DNA from 3 places in the Ectopseudomonas toyotomiensis genome. Region 1 is predicted to be linked to each of the others. Evidence: predicted binding sites of a transcription regulator. Region 1 holds the regulator's gene; each other region holds the start of a gene.

What was found. Region 1 encodes FliA, which starts transcription of late flagellar genes. Its sites were predicted from a motif close to CTAAAGTTTNNNNNNNNNNNGCCGNTAA; they were not measured.
Region 2: JWV26_RS14575 (methyl-accepting chemotaxis protein) is a predicted target of FliA. The motif match lies at 2,866-2,893, and genes of this name have one in related genera.
Region 3: motA (flagellar motor stator protein MotA) is a predicted target of FliA. The motif match lies at 3,363-3,390, and genes of this name have one in related genera.

What each region holds. Positions count from the first base shown of each region.
Region 1 covers NZ_CP070505.1:196,262-201,977, forward strand. Annotated here, with positions in the region: gene JWV26_RS00910 (chemotaxis protein CheA) at 1-1,514, opposite strand, end outside; gene JWV26_RS00915 (protein phosphatase CheZ) at 1,527-2,315, opposite strand; gene JWV26_RS00920 (chemotaxis response regulator CheY) at 2,335-2,709, opposite strand; gene fliA (RNA polymerase sigma factor FliA) at 2,809-3,555, opposite strand; gene fleN (flagellar synthesis regulator FleN) at 3,552-4,382, opposite strand; gene flhF (flagellar biosynthesis GTPase FlhF) at 4,497-5,716, opposite strand, start outside.
Region 2 covers NZ_CP070505.1:3,182,448-3,188,163, reverse strand. Annotated here, with positions in the region: gene JWV26_RS14580 (GGDEF domain-containing protein) at 1-829, shown strand, start outside; gene JWV26_RS14575 (methyl-accepting chemotaxis protein) at 845-2,776, opposite strand; gene pbpC (peptidoglycan glycosyltransferase PbpC) at 2,976-5,348, opposite strand; gene JWV26_RS14565 (endonuclease domain-containing protein) at 5,378-5,716, opposite strand.
Region 3 covers NZ_CP070505.1:3,032,340-3,038,055, reverse strand. Annotated here, with positions in the region: gene JWV26_RS13960 (class I SAM-dependent methyltransferase) at 1-345, opposite strand, end outside; gene rsgA (small ribosomal subunit biogenesis GTPase RsgA) at 433-1,464, shown strand; gene motB (flagellar motor protein MotB) at 1,458-2,453, opposite strand; gene motA (flagellar motor stator protein MotA) at 2,457-3,308, opposite strand; gene JWV26_RS13940 (HDOD domain-containing protein) at 3,428-4,951, shown strand; gene JWV26_RS13935 (rhodanese-like domain-containing protein) at 5,002-5,716, shown strand, end outside.

The DNA.
Region 1 (5,716 bases):
AACAGGATGTGATCGCCTTCCTGCTCGGCGGACAGCACCACGCGCCCAGCGCGAGCCTTGCCGCTCTTCTCGCGTTCTTCCGGGGTTTCCACGCCATGGTCGACGGCGTTGCGCACCAAATGCACCAGCGGGTCAGCCAAGGCCTCGACCAGGTTCTTGTCGAGGTCGGTTTCCTCGCCCACCAGCTCGAGGTTGATTTCCTTCTTCAGGTTACGCGCCAGATCGCGGACCAGACGCGGGAAGCGGCCGAAGACCTTCTTGATCGGCTGCATGCGGGTCTTCATCACCGAGGTCTGCAGATCCGCCGTGACCACGTCGAGGTTCGACACAGCCTTGGACATCGCCTCGTCGCCGCTGTTCAGTCCCAGGCGCACCAGACGGTTACGCACCAGCACCAGTTCGCCGACCATGTTCATGATCTCGTCGAGGCGCGCAGTGTCGACCCGTACGGTGGTTTCCGCTTCGCTCGCGGCCGGCGCCTTGTCGGCAGCCGGCGCAGGCGCGGCAGAAGCACGAGCGGCAGCAGGCTCAGCCTTGGCTGCTGCGGGCTTGGCAGGTGCGGCGGCCTTGGGCGCTGCTGCAGGTTTGGCCGCGGCGGCAGGCGCGGGCGCCGGCTCAGCGGGCGGCACGAATTTGCCTTTGCCGTGCAATTGATCGAGCAGCGACTCGAACTCGTCGTCGGTGATCTCATCACCGGCCGGAGTGGGCGCTGCAGCAACGGCTGCAACCGGAGCAGCGGCTTCGGCGGTGGCCGAGAACTGACCTTTGCCATGCAGCTGATCGAGCAGCGCTTCGAATTCGTCGTCGGTGATCTCATCGCCTGCCGCTACGCCAGCAGGCGCAGAAGCGCCTACCGCAGCGGCAGGCGTTTCGACCGTGCCGGCGAACTGCCCCTTGCCGTGCAACTGATCGAGCAGCGACTCGAACTCGTCATCGGTGATCTCATCGCTGGCACTGGTCTGCGCACTGGAGGCGGCAGCCGGCGCGTCACCCAGGGCATCGAGCAGTTGCTCGAATTCGCTGTCGGTGATGTCGCCCGCGGCAGCGGACGGCGTAACTGGCTCAGACACCGGCACGGGTTCCGGCTCGGCCTGCTGCACCGGCGCAGGAGCTGCTTCAGCGCCGCCCGGTTCGGCCAGGCGTGACAATGCCGCCAGAAGTTCAGGCGACGCGGGCGTCGGCTCGCGGCGCTCACGCACCTCGCCGAACATGCCATTTACTGCATCAAGAGCCTCGAGCACCACATCCATCAGCTCCGAATCGACGCGACGCTCACCCTTGCGCAGGATGTCGAAGACGTTTTCGGCGATATGGCAGCACTCCACCAACTCGTTGAGCTGGAGGAAACCCGCTCCGCCCTTGACGGTATGGAAACCGCGGAAGATGGCGTTGAGCAGGTTCATGTCGTCCGGTCGGCTTTCCAGCTCGACTAACTGTTCGGACAACTGTTCGAGAATCTCGCCGGCCTCTACCAGGAAATCCTGGAGGATCTCTTCATCGGCGCCGAAGCTCATATTGTGTGCTCCTTAGAACCCTAGGCTGGACAGCAGGTCGTCGACATCGTCTTGGCTGGAGGCGACGTCATCACGCTTATCGGCATGAATCTGCGGACCTTCACCCCGCGATGGCTCTTTTGATTTTTCCTGTTCGGTACGCAGCGCTTCGTGGTCGTGCTGAATACCGGCAAAACGGTCGACCTGGCTGGCCATGAGCATCAGCTTGAGCAGGTTGCTTTCCACTTCGGTCACCAGCTGGGTGACACGCTTGATCACCTGGCCGGTAAGGTCCTGATAGTCCTGAGCCAACAGAATGTCGTTGAGGTGGCCGGAGAGCTTGGCGCCATCTCGTTCACTGCGGGCGAGGAACAGCTCGACACGCTTGGCCAGCTCGCGGAAACCGTCGGCACCGATTTCGCGGCGCATGAAGCGGCCCCACTCAGCGCTGAGGCTCTGCGCTTCGTCACTGAGGTCGTTGACCAGCGGCGCACTCTGCTCGACCAGATCCATGGTCCGGTTGGCGGCCTTCTCGGTCATGGTCACGACGTAGTTCAGGCGCTCGGTCGCATCGGCGATCTGCGACAGCTCCTGGGCATGCGGCATACGCGGATCGAGCTGAAAATTGACAATGGCGTTGTGCAGTTCACGGGTCAGTTTGCCGACCTCGTGATACAGCCCGCGGTCGCGGACCTTGTTCAGCTCGTTGATCAGTTGCACCGCGGCGCCGAAATTACCTTGTTCAAGGCTATCGACCAGATCGCGGGCATTGTTTTTCAGGGTCGACTCGAGGTCACCCAGCGTGGAGTCATCGTGTTCCATAGCACCCTCGCGGCTGACATCAGCCGTTGACCCGCTCGAAGATCTTCTCGATCTTTTCCTTCAACACCTGAGCGGTGAAGGGTTTGACCACGTAGCCATTCACACCGGCCTGGGCCGCCTCGATGATCTGATCGCGCTTGGCTTCAGCAGTCACCATCAGCACCGGCAGGTGCTTGAGGCGCTCGTCGGCACGTACGGCGCGCAGCAGGTCGATGCCGGTCATGCCAGGCATGTTCCAGTCGGTCACCAGAAAGTCGAAACTGCCGCTTTGCAGCATCGGCAGCGCCGAGGTGCCGTCATCGGCTTCCGCGGTGTTGGTGAAACCCAAATCCCGCAAGAGGTTCTTGATGATCCGTCGCATCGTCGAGAAATCGTCAACGATGAGGATTTTCATGTTCTTGTCCAAGTCGACCTCCGTACAGTCCCAAACGTATTGCGCTTGCAACTACGCCCTTTAATCGTGAAACCGTTTGCGCCTGCGAGTACGCCGCGTTCAGCCAGCGCGCCACTCACTCAGCCGCGAGCGCAAACGCGCCGCGCACTGGCTGTGCAACTGGCTAACACGTGACTCGCTAACCCCCAGCACTTCACCGATTTCCTTCAAGTTCAGTTCTTCATCGTAATACAGCGCCAGCACCAGACGTTCGCGCTCCGGCAAACCGGCGATGGCATCGGCCAAGGCCGCCTGGAAGCGTTCGTCTTCGAGGTCCCGCGAAGGTTCGAGGTGAGTGTGTCCGGCGTCTTCGTGCAACCCGCCATGTTCGCCGTCCTGCAACAGGTCGTCGAAACTGAACAGGCGGCTGCCCAAAGTGTCGCCAAGAATGCCGTAGTAATCTTCCAGACTCAATTGGAGTTCGGCCGCAACCTCGTGATCTTTAGCGTCCCGTCCGGTTCTGGCCTCCACGACACGAATGGCATCACTGACCATCCGGCTGTTGCGGTGCACCGAACGCGGCGCCCAATCACCCTTGCGCACCTCGTCGAGCATGGAGCCGCGAATACGGATACCGGCGAAGGTCTCGAAACTGGCACCCTTGCTGGAGTCGTATTTGCGCGAGGCTTCGAGCAGGCCGATCATGCCGGCCTGGATAAGATCATCGACCTGCACGCTGGCCGGCAGACGAGCCAGCAGGTGGTAGGCGATGCGCTTGACCAGCGGCGCATAGCGCTCGATCAGCTGGTGCTGGGAGTCCTGCGCCTGAGCCTTGTTGTACATACGAAGTCCAGAAGCTGCTGTCATACGGCCGAGTCTGCGGTCGGTTGTTGCACCAGACGCTCGACGAAAAACTCCAGATGACCACGGGGATTGGCCGGTAACGGCCAGGTATCTACCTTCTGAGCTATCGCCTTGAACGCCAGGGCGCACTTGGATCGAGGGAAGGCTTCATAGACGGCGCGCTGCTTCTGCACGGCCTTGCGCACACACTCATCGTAAGGCACGGCACCGACATACTGCAGGGCGACATCGAGGAAACGATCCGTCACCTTGGTCAGCTTAGCAAAGAGATTGCGTCCTTCCTGCGGGCTATGGGCCATATTGGCCAGTACGCGGAAGCGGCTGATGCCGTGATCGCGATTGAGCAGCTTGATCAACGCGTAGGCGTCGGTAATCGAGGTGGGCTCATCGCAGACCACCACAAGGATCTCCTGCGCCGCACGCACGAAGCTGACCACCGCATCACCGATACCGGCAGCGGTGTCGATCACCAGCACGTCAAGGTTTTCACTGATGTCACTGAACGCCTGGATCAACCCGGCGTGCTGCATCGGCGTGAGGCTGACCATGCTCTGCGTACCGGATGCTGCCGGCACGATGCGCACGCCACCCGGCCCCTGCAGCAGAACGTCACGCAGATCACATTCACCCGCGATGACATCGGCCAGGGTGCGCTTGGGCGTCAGGCCCAACAGAACGTCGACGTTGGCCAAGCCAAGGTCGGCGTCCATCAGCATGACCCGACGGCCGAGATCGGCCAGGGCCATGGACAGATTGACCGACACATTGGTCTTGCCGACGCCACCCTTGCCGCCAGTCACCGCAATCACCTGTACGGGATGCATACCCATGTTCTTTCTACACCTTGTCTAACTTCGACTTGGCCTTACAGGTCGTTGGTAAGCACCTGTTGAGGCCGTTCACTCCCGCACCACGTGGCGAGAGGGTGCAACATTCTCGCTGCGTCAACCGGCTCGCTTGGCCGGATTGTGATAGAGGCCGGCGAACATCTGCGCCATGGCGTCCTCACTCGGCTCCTCGGCAGCCTGCAGCCCAACGGCACGGCTGACCAGCTGATGGCTACGCGGCACATGCAGATCGTCCGGAATCCGCGGCCCGTCCGTCACATAGGCTACCGGCAGTTGCTGGCCTATAGCCAGACCTAAAACCTCACCCAGACTCGCGGCTTCGTCCAGTTTCGTCAGTATGCAGCCTGAAAGACCACAACGCTTGTAACTATGGTAGGCCGCCTTGAGCACTTGGCTCTGACTTGTTGCGGCCAGTACCAGATAATTCTTCGCCTTGATGCGTGCCGAGGCCAGACTCTCCAACTGCAGACGCAGCGCCGGATCGTTGCCTGGCAGGCCAGCGGTATCGACCAGCACCACGCGTTTCTTGGCCAGCGGCGCCAGAGCCTGCAGCAGAGACTGACCGGGGTCGATCTGAGTCACCGACACACCGAGGATGCGCCCCAGGGTCTTGAGCTGTTCCTGCGCGCCAATGCGGAAGCTGTCCATGCTCACCAGAGCGACCTGTTGCGAGCCGTACTTAAGCACATAACGCGCAGCCAGCTTGGCCAGGGTGGTGGTCTTGCCCATGCCGGCCGGACCGACCAGCGCGATCACACCACCCTCTTCCAGCGGTTCGACCTTGGGCGTAGTGATCGCGTGAGCCAGGTGCGCCAGCAACATACGCCAGGCCTGACGCGGCTCGGCCACACTGGCTACCTTGCTCAGCAGCGCCTGCGATAGCTCGGCAGACAGCCCCATGCGCTGCAGGCGGCGCCACAGATTGGCCTGCTGCGGACGACGGTTCTGCAGTTGCCCCCAGGCGATGGACCCCAGTTGCACTTCGATCAGCTCACGCAAGCCGTGCAGCTCGAAGCGCATGGCTTCCAGTGCGCGCGGGTCGACCGCAGGCGTAACAGGTACAGGGGCCTCGACCGGGCGCTGCGGCTTGACCAGGGTCGCGGGTAGCTCGGGCGCCAGCAGCGACTCATTGGCGAACAATTGACGGTCCTTGCCGGCATCCTGCTCGGCACGCGTGGTCAGCTCGGCCTGAGCGCTGGCGATGCGCGCCTGGGTCTTGCGCAGCTCGGCTTCCAGCGCCGGGTTCGGGCGCACCGGCGCCGGTGCCTGATAATCCAGCGCAGCGGTCAGCTCGACACCACCGGCAACCCGGCGGT
Region 2 (5,716 bases), 2.2 Mb from region 1:
GGGCCAGGCCCATGCGCTGGCGGTGTACAGCGACGCCTACAATGACTCGGAAATGATCGCCACCCTGGCCACGGTAGCCTTCGCCACGGCAATGACCTTCAACTTCGCCATGCGCCGCGGCTGCGCCCTGCTGGCGCTGGCCCTGCTCTACCTGCCGGGCCTGACAGTGATGGCGCTGAATTGGCAGCAGAAGCATGCGATGCTGATCACCCTGACCTTCTACCTCGGCTATCTGATTCTGGTGTTGGGGCGAAATCACCGTGAATACCGCGCCACCCTCGATCTGGAGCTGAAGCTGCTGGAGCAGCAGAGTCAGCTCGATCTGCTCAGCCGCACCGACAGCCTGACCCAGCTGGGCAACCGCTATCAGTTCAACAACCTGTTCCCCAGCCTGGTGGCCAATGCGGTACGCCAGGGCGAGCCGCTGTCACTGGTGCTCATGGATATCGACTTCTTCAAGAAGGTCAACGACGAACACGGCCACGCCGGTGGCGATGCCTGCCTGAGCGCCTTCGCCGAACGCATGCGCCAGGTGTTTCGCCGTGATGCCGACGCACTGCTGCGTCTGGGTGGCGAAGAATTTGGCGTACTGCTGCCGGGCACCACCCTGGCCCAGGCGTGGGATCTGGCCGAACACTTTCGCCAGGAACTGGAAACAGAAGGCCTGATGCTGGCCGGCCAGCGCCTGGAGCTGACCACCAGTCTGGGCGTCGGCTGTTTCAGCAGCAGTCATGACGGCGACGCCGATGCCTTCTTCAAGCGCGTCGACGGTGCGCTCTATCGCGCCAAACGCGAGGGCCGCAACCGCCTGGTTGCAGCCGATCACTGAGAACGGACCTCAGGACTACAGCCTGAATTTGCCCATCTGCCCGGCCAGATCATCAGCCAGGCGGCTAAGGGTCTGGCAATCCTCACGGCAGACGCGCACCTCACCAGCAGTGGCGTGCGCCAGGTCGGCGATGCCCTGCACGTTGCGATTGATTTCCTCGGTCACCGAGCTCTGTTCTTCGGTCGCCGCGGCCACCTGAGTGTTCATGTCGCTGATGCGCTCGACCTGCTCGGTGATGGCGCCCAGCGACTGCCCGGTGCGCTGACTGGATTCGACGCCGGTACCGGTGGCCGATTGCCCCGCGTGCATGGAGCTGACGGCAGTTTCGGCGCCCTGCTTTAGGCGTTGAATCATCTGCTGGATCTCGTCGGTGGAGGCCTGGGTGCGGCTGGCCAGGGTACGCACTTCGTCGGCGACCACGGCGAAACCGCGCCCCATCTCCCCGGCGCGCGCGGCTTCGATGGCCGCGTTGAGCGCCAGCAGATTGGTCTGCTCGGAAATACCGCGGATCACCGCCAGCACCTGATCGATCGACGCGACCTGCTCGGCCAATTCGGTCACCGCTCCCGCCGCGCTGCCAATATCGGCGGACATGCGCTCGATATGGGCGATGGACTGGCCCACCACCTGACGCGCACTCTGCGCCTCGTCGCGCGCGCTGTGTGAGGACTGCGCGGCGTTGCTGGCGTTGCGCGCGATCTCCTGCACGGTCAGGCCCATTTCGTGCACGGCGGTGGCCACCATGTCGGTCATTTCCTGCTGTTGCACAGCACGCCCTGCAGTGTTCTCCACCACCCGCGCCACCTGGCCGACCGCGGTACGCAGTCGCTCGCTGGTGGCCAGCACATCGCCGATCAGATCGCGCTGACTGGCGAGAAAGCGGTTGAAACCCCGCGCCAGGTCACCCAGCTCATCGGCCCGCGATTCATCCAGGCGCCGCGTCAGGTCGCCACCGCCGCCACCGATCTCCACTAGCGCCTGAGTCACCTGACGGATCGGCCGCACCAGGCCGCGAGCCAGTAGCACCACCAGCCCCAGGAACAACAGTGCCACGGCCACACCGATCAGGCTGGTCATCAGTAGCGCCTGCCGCGCCTCGGCGTAGACTTCGCCCTCGGGCACTTCGCTGACCAGCAGCCAGTCGATACTGGCGAACCTCTGCGCCACGGCGAGAAAGGTCTCGCCATCACGCTCGAAACGTACCGCCCGGCTATCGCCTGCAAGCACCTGACGGCTGGCATCGGCGCCGAAGAGTTCGGCGAGCTTGCCACTGCCACTCAGCTCCGAACGCGGGTGCACCTTGATGCTGCCCTGGCTGTCGATGAGAAACACCTGGCCGCGCTCGCCGAAGCGGAATTCGCTGATCATCTTCGACATGTCCGCCAGGTTGTAGCCCAGGCCGGAAACACCAAGGGTCTTGCCACCGTGCTTGATGCGCTGGTTGATGAACAGCGTGGGCAGCCGCGTGGTCTTGTCGATATCGATTTCCAGCACCCGATCACGGTCGCTGTCGACCAGGCGATAGAACCACTGGTTTTCGGCCTGACTGCGATCGAGGGTACGCATCAGCCCTTCACCGGTGGTGTAGTTGCCACTGGCCAGAGCGACGATGGAAGTGGTCATGGCGTTCTGCTGGGCGCGCACGCCCTCCAGATAGCGCGCGAACTCGTCACGCCGGGCCGCGTCCTCGCCAGCGGCCAACCAGTCCTGTACCAGGCTGTTCTCGGCAATCGAGGCGTTGGCGGTGATCGGTGCGGTGAGAACGCGTTCCAGATCGTTGCGGATCGCCAGCACCCGCGCCGGCAAGGCCTCCTCAATCAGGTAGCGCTCGGTCAGGCGATTGACCACCGCCGAGTAGATGCCGACGACGATTAGAATACTGGCCAACAGGGCAGCGCCCATGCTGAGGATCAACTGCCACTGAATACTGCGTTGCCAGAGGCGCATGGAGGCTTCTCCCGGTTATTATTTTGAGCTCGCCGAACAATTGGATACAAAAATGTACACAAATTGCAAATCGGTTACCGCCAGATTTCATATCGGCGGCTCACGACCAAGCTTTATTCGCTCTAGGCGGCATTATTTGCAGGGATGATCAGGGCTCAGGCCAGAGCGGTCGGCACTCGCACACCGCCAGCGAGTCGCGTCACGGCCCTACGCTGAATTCCAGACGAGCGGTCTGGCCACCCTCGTCGAGCACGCTCAGTTGATGCCTGCCGCTGTCGAAGGCATGGTTGAAGGGCGCATCCAGCGCAGTGTCACCCAGCGGTCGGCCATCGAGGAACCACCAGCGCCGGCCACTTCCCCCTAGCGCCGAAAGGCTGAGCCGCAGTGGCTCGTGATTGCCTTGCGGGCGACGCAGACGATCACCATCGCGCACCCCGACGATGGACAGCGGCGCCACCTGGCTGCTGCGCGGTGGCGGGCAGCTTCGATCGACGCTCGGCAATCGTGCCGTGCGCTGCTCACGGCGTGGCAGCCAGGGTTCCAATGGCGCTGGCCACAAGGCCAGTTCACGCGCCTCGGCCCCGGAACAACCTGGACCAACGCGCCGCCCTTCAGCATTGAGCCAATAGCGCTCGCGCAGGCCGCTACCCAATGGCTGATCGGCTGCCAGCAACGTGGGGGGCGTGGTGCCTTCCAGCGTCCAGGCAAAGCGCAGGCGACGGCAGTTGGGATCGTCCTTGCTCATTGGCTGGCCCAACGGCCAGCAGATGGCGGCCACGCCGACCTCGGCCGGCTGCGGGTCGGCCGGTGCAGCGATGCCGCGTTGGCTGTCGCGATTGACCAGCAGATCATGCACCTGCAGCAGCAGCGGCGCGGCCGAGGCCAGGCCGAACTGGCCGGGCACCGGGGTGCCGTCCGGGCGGCCGATCCAGATACCGATCAGATGGCGCGGGCCGACGCCGATGGCCCAGGCATCGCGAAAGCCGTAGCTGGTGCCGGTCTTCCAGGCCAGGGTCGGGCGCTGCGCCAGTTGTGCGCGTGGGTCACGATCAGGCCGTGCCTGACCGCTGAGAATGCGCCTGATGATCCAGGCTGAGCCGGGCGACAGCAGGCGCCGTTCGCGCAGCTCATCACCCGGCTGTAGGCGAGGCTTGGCCGCCGTGCCACCTCGCGCGAAGGCGCTGTAGCCAGCCACCAGCGACTCAAGGCGCGAGCCGCCGCCCCCCAGGATCAGCGCCAGGTTCGGCTCGGCCAGCGCCGGCAGGCGAATCGGCACGCCGGCACTGCGCAGCTCGCCGGCGAAGCGCTTCGGCCCATAGGCTTCGAGCAGTTGCACGGCTGGCAGATTAAGCGAGGTGGCCAGTGCCTCGCTGGCCGACACCGGGCCGATGAAGCCGGCGGCGAAGTTGCCGGGGCGGTAGTCGCCGTAATGCCGCGGCACGTCCTGCAGCAGCGACTCGGAGTGAATCAGCCCGGCATCCAGGGCCATGCCGTAGAGAAAGGGCTTGAGCGTCGAACCAGGCGAGCGCAGGGCGCGCACCATGTCGACGTGACCGAAGCGCGCGGTGTCAGCGATATCCACCGAACCCAGGTAGGCGCGCACGGCCATGCTTTCGTGCTCCACCACCAGGATCGCCGCCGAGGTGCGCTCGGGCAGGCGCGCGCGCCAGCCGAGCAGCAGATCCTCCAGGCGCAGCTGCAAACCGGCATCCAGCGTAGTGCGAATCAGCGGCGGACTGCCGACGCGGTTCAGCCGCCGCGCCAGCAACGGAGCCAGGCTCGGCTCACGGCGCGGGGCGAGGAACACCGGTTCCTCCAGCGCTTCGTCCACCAGGGTCTGCGGCCATACCTGAAATTCGCCCAGGCGCCGCAGCACCTTGTCACGCGCGGCCTGGGCGCGCTCGGGGTGGCGGTCCGGGCGCAAGCGGCTGGGGGCCTGCGGTAGCACGGCGAGCAGCGCGGCGTCGGCGCGGGTGAGCTGGCTTGGCGGCTTGCCCAGGTAGCTCCAGCTCGCCGCCGCGACGCCCTCCAGAGTGCCGCCGAAGGGCGCACGATTGAGATACAGGGTGAGGATTTCGTCTTTGGACAGGTGCCACTCCAGCTGTGCGGTGCGCCAGAGTTGCTTGAGCTTGCCTGGCAGGTCACGGCCATGCGGATCGAGCAGCCGCGCCACCTGCATCGACAGCGTGCTGCCGCCGGACACCACGCGCCCGCCGGTGAGGTTCTGCCAGGCCGCGCGCCCCAATGCCAGTGGATTGATGCCGGGGTGCTGGCGGAACCAACGGTCCTCGTAGGTCAGCAGGGCTTCGAGGTAATAGGGTGAGACTTCTTCGGGCGTCACCGGGTAACGCCATACGCCGTCGTGGTCGGCGAAGCGCCACAGCGGCGTGCCGTCCTCGGCCAGCACGACGCGAGCCAGGTCGTCTTCGGGCAGAGGCAGCGGGAACAGGCGGTCGGCTAGCCAGAGCAGGACGAGGGGAAGCAGGAGGATAAGGAGCGCTCGCTGCCCTCTCCCCCAGCCCCTCTCCCGCAAGCGGGAGAGGGGAGCCGTTCGGCGTTTGGCATCAGTCATATCAACACCCGCCCACAACGAAGCCGCACCTATTCATCAGGACGAGCAACTTGGCGAATCTGTTCAAGTACCGCCTCCGTTTCGGCCAGCACCTGATGATTCCAGAAACGCAGCACACGATAGCCTCGAGTCTCCAGATAACGCTCACGATGTTGATCGTATTCCGTCTGCTGCTGGTGTTGGCCACCGTCCAGTTCGATGACCAGCCAGCTTTCGGTGCAGATGAAGTCGACGATATAGGGGCCAATGGGTTTTTGCCGTTTGAACTTCAGGCCCAGGAAGCGGTGAGCACGCAGGTAATACCAGAGCCGTTGCTCGGCATCGGTCATCTGGCGGCGCAGGCGTTTGGCGTTGTCGAGTAAGGTCAT
Region 3 (5,716 bases), 2.4 Mb from region 1:
CAGGTAGAGCGGCACCTGTTCACGCAGACTGTTCCAGTTGACCAGTAGCAGCAGAACGAAGCCCAGCAGGAACAACCAGGCCGGTAAATCGGCGCGCTGCATTACCAGCAGCGCGGGCAGAAACGCCAGATTGATCCACAACCACCAGCGTGACAGACCCAGGCGCCAGCCGATCCCGGCGGCCACAACACCTTGCAGCAGCGCCACCGAAAAAAGCGACATGCGCCAGGGCAGCAACGCCAGCAGATAGACCAGCACCACCACCAGCGCCAGGGCCAGACCCTGCGCCAAAAGAGCGCGCAATAGCGGTAGCCGCAGCACCGCTCGTTCCTCGCCTGCCGTCATTCCCGACCTCTGTTCCTGACAGCCGAATGGCCGCCGAGCGCTCATGCTAAACTCGCCGCGATCAACACTCCACTACCCGGATGCTCCATGGCCAAACGCCAACTCAACCGCCGCCAGAACTGGCGGATCGAAAAGATTCAAGGCGAGCGCGCCGCCCGCGCCGCCAAGCGTGAATCACGGGCAATGGAAGCACTGGAAGGCGGTGACCTCGGCCCGGAACAGACCGGACTGGTAATCGCCCATTTCGGCGTACAGGTGGAAATCGAAGGTTTACAGGGCGAGATGGCCGGCCAGGTGTTTCGCTGCCACCTGCGCGCCAACCTGCCGGCACTGGTCACTGGTGATCAGGTGGTCTGGCGCCCCGGCAACCAGGGTGACGGCGTCATCGTCGCGCAACTGCCGAGAAACAGCGAACTATGCCGCCCCGACATGCGCGGCCAACTCAAGCCGGTGGCGGCCAACGTCGACCAGATCGTCATCGTCTTCGCGCCGCTGCCCGAGCCGCACGCCAACCTGATCGACCGTTATCTGGTTGCCGCCGAGCACGCGGGCATTCGCCCGCTACTGCTGCTGAACAAGGCCGATCTGATCGATGAGCAGAACCAGGTAGCGCTGGACGCGCTGCTCAAGGTCTATCGTGAGCTCGAATACCCGCTGCTGGAAGTTTCGGCCCATCAGGGCGATGGCATGGAGCAGCTGAAACATCGCCTGAACGGAAACGTCAGCGTATTCGTCGGCCAGTCTGGCGTGGGCAAATCATCCTTGGTCAACAGCCTGCTGCCCGGCGTCGATACGCGTGTCGGCGCGCTGTCGGAGTTGACAGGTAAGGGCACGCACACCACCACCACCGCACGGCTTTTCCACTTTCCCGGTGGTGGTCAACTGATCGACTCCCCGGGCATTCGCGAATTCGGCCTCGGCCATGTCAGCCGTGATGACGTGGAAGCGGGCTTCATCGAATTCCACGACCTGCTCGGGCGCTGCCGCTTCCGCGACTGCAAGCATGATCGCGAACCCGGGTGTGCGCTTTTGCAGGCCCTGGAAGACGGCCGCGTGCAGCCGCAGCGCATGGCCAGCTACCGGCACATCATCGCCAGCCTGCCGGAAGACGATTACTGATTATTCAGTTGATCGAACTGCAAGGCGCCTTCTTCGAAGATATTCAGGCGCTGCTGCAGTTGCTCTGGCGCTAGCGGCTCACTCGCCGCGTCCGCCGGAGCCTCGCCTGGCGCGGGCGCAGTGCCGTCCTCGACGCCTTGTTCGCCCTCGATGGCGCGCTGCGCCTTCTTGGTCAGCACAACGATATCGATGCGCCGATTGACCGGATTGAATGGGTCCTCGCGGTCGAACAGCGCCGACGAGGCATAGCCGACCACTCGCGCCACCTGCTCGTCCGGGTACCCGCCCGCCACCAATGTGCGCCTCGCGGCGTTGGCACGGTTGGATGACAACTCCCAGTTGCCGAAATCGCCGCGCCCTACGAACGGCTTGGCATCGGTGTGACCGCTGATGCTGATCTTGTTCGGCACCGCGCGAATGGTGTCGGCCATGGCCAGCAGGATGTCTTCGAAATAGGGCTGGAGGTTGGCACTGCCGAGGGCGAACATCGGTCGGTTCTCGGCGTCCATGATCTGAATGCGCAGGCCATCCTGGGTGATTTCGAACAGTATCTGGTCCTTGAAACGCTGCAGCTCGGGATTCTCTTCGACCTTGTTCTGCAGCTCCTGCAACAGCAGTTCCAGGCGTTCCTGCTCCATCTTTTCCGCCAGGGTTTCGATCTGATCGGTACTGACGCCGGACTCGTCCGGTTGACTCTCCGGCGTCTCGGAGATGTCCGGATTGAGGGTGCGCTCGGGCGCTGGCGTAGGCGTGCCGCCCAGGTCGATGGCGTATGGACTGGCACTCTCGGTGAAACCGATCGGGTCCTGGAAATAGCCGGAAATGGCTTTCTTCTGTTCCGGAGTAGCCGATGTCATCAGCCACATGACCAGGAAGAACGCCATCATGGCGGTTGCGAAGTCGGCAAAAGCGATCTTCCAGGCACCGCCATGGTGTCCGCCAGCGGTCTTCTTGACCCGCTTGACGATGATGGGTTGGTTATTTTCCATGGCTTAGCTGCCGCGCATGGCCTGTTCGAGCTCGCTGAAGCTCGGACGATGTGCCGGATAAAGCACCTTGCGCCCGAACTCTACGGCCAGGGTGGGCGGCATGCCCGAGGCAGAAGCGACCAGAGTCGCCTTGATCGCTTCGTAAAGGTTCAGCTCTTCCTTGGCGTCATGTTCCAGCGCGTTCGACAGTGGGCCGAAGAAACCGTAGGAAGCGAGAATACCGAGGAAGGTACCGACCAGAGCAGTACCCACCTTCTCACCGATCTGCGCGTTGTCCGCCTCTGCCAGGATTGACATGGTGATCACGATGCCCAGCACGGCCGCGACGATACCCATGGCCGGCATGCCGTCGGCGACCTTGGCCACGGCGTGCGCCGGGTGCTCCACTTCCTCCTTGAGGCTGGCCAGTTCCATGTCGAACAGGCCTTCGAGTTCGTGCGGCGCCATGTTGCCGGAAGACATGATGCGCAGGTAATCGCAGATGAACGCAGTCATCCGCGCGTCCTTGAGCACACCGGGATACTTGCTGAAGATCGGACTGGCATTGGGATCTTCGACGTCCGCCTCGATGGCCATCATGCCCTCGCGGCGACTCTTGTTGAGGATCTCGTACAGCAGTTTGAGCACTTCGAGGTAATAAGCGTGGGTAAAGCGACTGCCAAACATGCTCAGCGATTTCTTGAAAACCTGCATGAACATGCTGCCGGGGTTGGCCTGGAGGAATGCACCCAGCGCCGCGCCGCCAATAATCAGAACCTCGAAGGGGTGGACCAATGCCATGAACTTCCCGCCCGAGAGTATGAACCCGCCGAGCACACAGCCAAAGACGACAATGATGCCTAAGATTTTTACCATGGAATAAACGCTTGTAGAGCCTAGTGGACGGGTTATTAAAAACAACCCTTCTAATTATCGGAGCTTATACGCCAGACTATAGCCAGTTATGGTCAAAAGCCAGTTCGACTCGAGCCAATATGCCGACGTCAAAGTCTCTGCCACGCACTCTGGACGCCTGGGTCCAACATCTGGGCAAGTTGCCACTGCCTATCGAGCAGCAGCAGCATGTGCGCCTGCGTCGCATCCTGGCAGACAGTCGCCGAACCTGGCGCGAAATTGCCGAGGCGATAGAGTCCAGCCCCTCTTTCGCCCTGCAGGTACTGCGCGAGGCAAACCAATCGAGCAACAGCCTCAGCGATCCAGCCGAGAGCGTCGAAACCGCGCTGTCGCGCCTCGGCCTGAGCCGCTGCGAAGCCCTTCTCAGCCAGGCGCCTGCCCTGCCAGAAAGCGACATCCCTCTAGCATTCAAGCAGATTTTGCTGATCAGTCAGCATGCCAGCCAACAGGCTCGTGGCCTGTTCGGTGCACGCCTGGCACGCCTGTGGAATGAACTGCACGGCTGCAGCCTGCTGTTTCTTTCACCCATCTGGCCATTGCTGTGCGCCCATCCGCAGCTGTTCGAGGCCTGGGAGCAACGTGTACTGCTCAAGGGTGAGCGACCCGCTGCAGTCGAGAAAGAGCTGCTCGGCGTCACCTTGATCCAGCTGTGCGTCAAACTGGCCGAGCGCTGGCGACTGCCAGAATGGATCGTGCGCGGCTACCGCCTGCTTGAGCGTGATCGTCGCCAACTGGTCCGGGCACTGCACATCGCTCGCGACAACGAGCATCCGCTGCATCAACAGCAAATGCTCGACGCCGACATCCCCCTGCGCCACTGGCTCACCCATCCGAGCAACTGCGTGCTGCTGGCCAACGGCTTGGCAGTATCCGCCCACCACGCCTGGGATACCGCGCACAGCCTGCGCTGGCAGCGCCTTACCGGACTTTACCTGCAGATCCCTCTGAATGAGCTGCAACAGGAATTGCACCAGCACGCCGTGAACAGCGCACGCCTGATTCACGATCACGCACTCTGGCACCCGGCCCAGGCACTGATCTGGCCATGGGACGCCCATCGCCTGAAGCCAGCCGTCAGCGCCGCAGCGCCACCCAAGCGCGATGACCTGGCCACCTGGCGCCAGCACTGTGCACGCCTGCTCGCCGAGCCCAGCACCTTTGCCAATGTGCCGCAGCTGACTGCCTGCGCCCGCGACGCCTTGCAGGCCTGCGGCCTGAAGCGCGTGCTGCTGCTTCTTGCCGATCGCCAGCACACCCGCCTGCAAACCCAGCAACAGGCGGGGCTCAATGCCAGCGCGGCCACTCTCAGCCTCGACCCGGCGCAAAGTCAGGTGTTGAAACGCCTGCTCAGCGCGCCAGGACAACTGCGCCTGACGCCCAGCAACGTGGCGCAGTTTTCGGCACTGCTGCCAGGCAACCTCAAGGCCCTGTTCCCCAGCGAGCATCTGCTGCTGCGCTCTGTGGCCAACAACGGTCGGGTAGTGATGCTGGTCGTGGCCGACCAGGGCGGCCAACCGCTCAATGACGTCAGCCTGCAGGCCTATACCAAGACCGTGCAGTGCATCGAGCGCGCGCTGGGCAGCTTTTCCAGGCGCGGGCGCTGAAGCGCTCTGTTTCCGCTACAATCGACCTCTTTTCATTCAAGGAGGCCGTCATGTCCGCCTTCGACAACTTGCCACTGGTGATCGAGCCAGCCCAACTGGCCGAACGCCTGGATGCAGCCGACCTGATCCTGCTCGATCTGAGCAGCGCAGCGCGCTACACCACCGGCCACATCCCAGGCGCGCGCTGGGTGGATGCCAAGCGTACGCAACTGGGCCTGCCGCCCGCCCCCGGTCTGCTGCCCGAGCGAGCGCAGCTCGAAGCGCTGTTCGCCGATATCGGTCATCACGCGGATGCCGTTTATGTGGTCTACGACGATGAGGGCGGCCCTTGGGCCGGTCGCTTCATCTGGCTGCTCGACGTGATCGGCCATCAGCGTTACCACTTCCTCAATGGCGGTCTGCAGGCCTGGATCGGCGATGGCCTCAAGCTGAGCCAGGAGGTGCCCGCAGTAACCCGCACCGACGTATCGCTGACGCTGAGCGATGCCCCCACCGCCACCCGCGAGTACCTGCAATCGCGCCTGGACGCCACCGACCTGGCCATCTGGGACGTGCGCGGCGCGGACGAATACCGCGGCGAAAAACTGAGTTCAGCGCGTGGCGGGCATATCCCCGGCGCCACCCATTTCGAGTGGACCGCCGGCATGGACCCGCAACGCGGTATGCGCATTCGCACGGATATCGCAGAAATCCTGCAAGGCCTGGGCATCACACCCGACAAGGAAGTGATCACTCACTGCCAGACCCATCGCCGCTCCGGTTTCA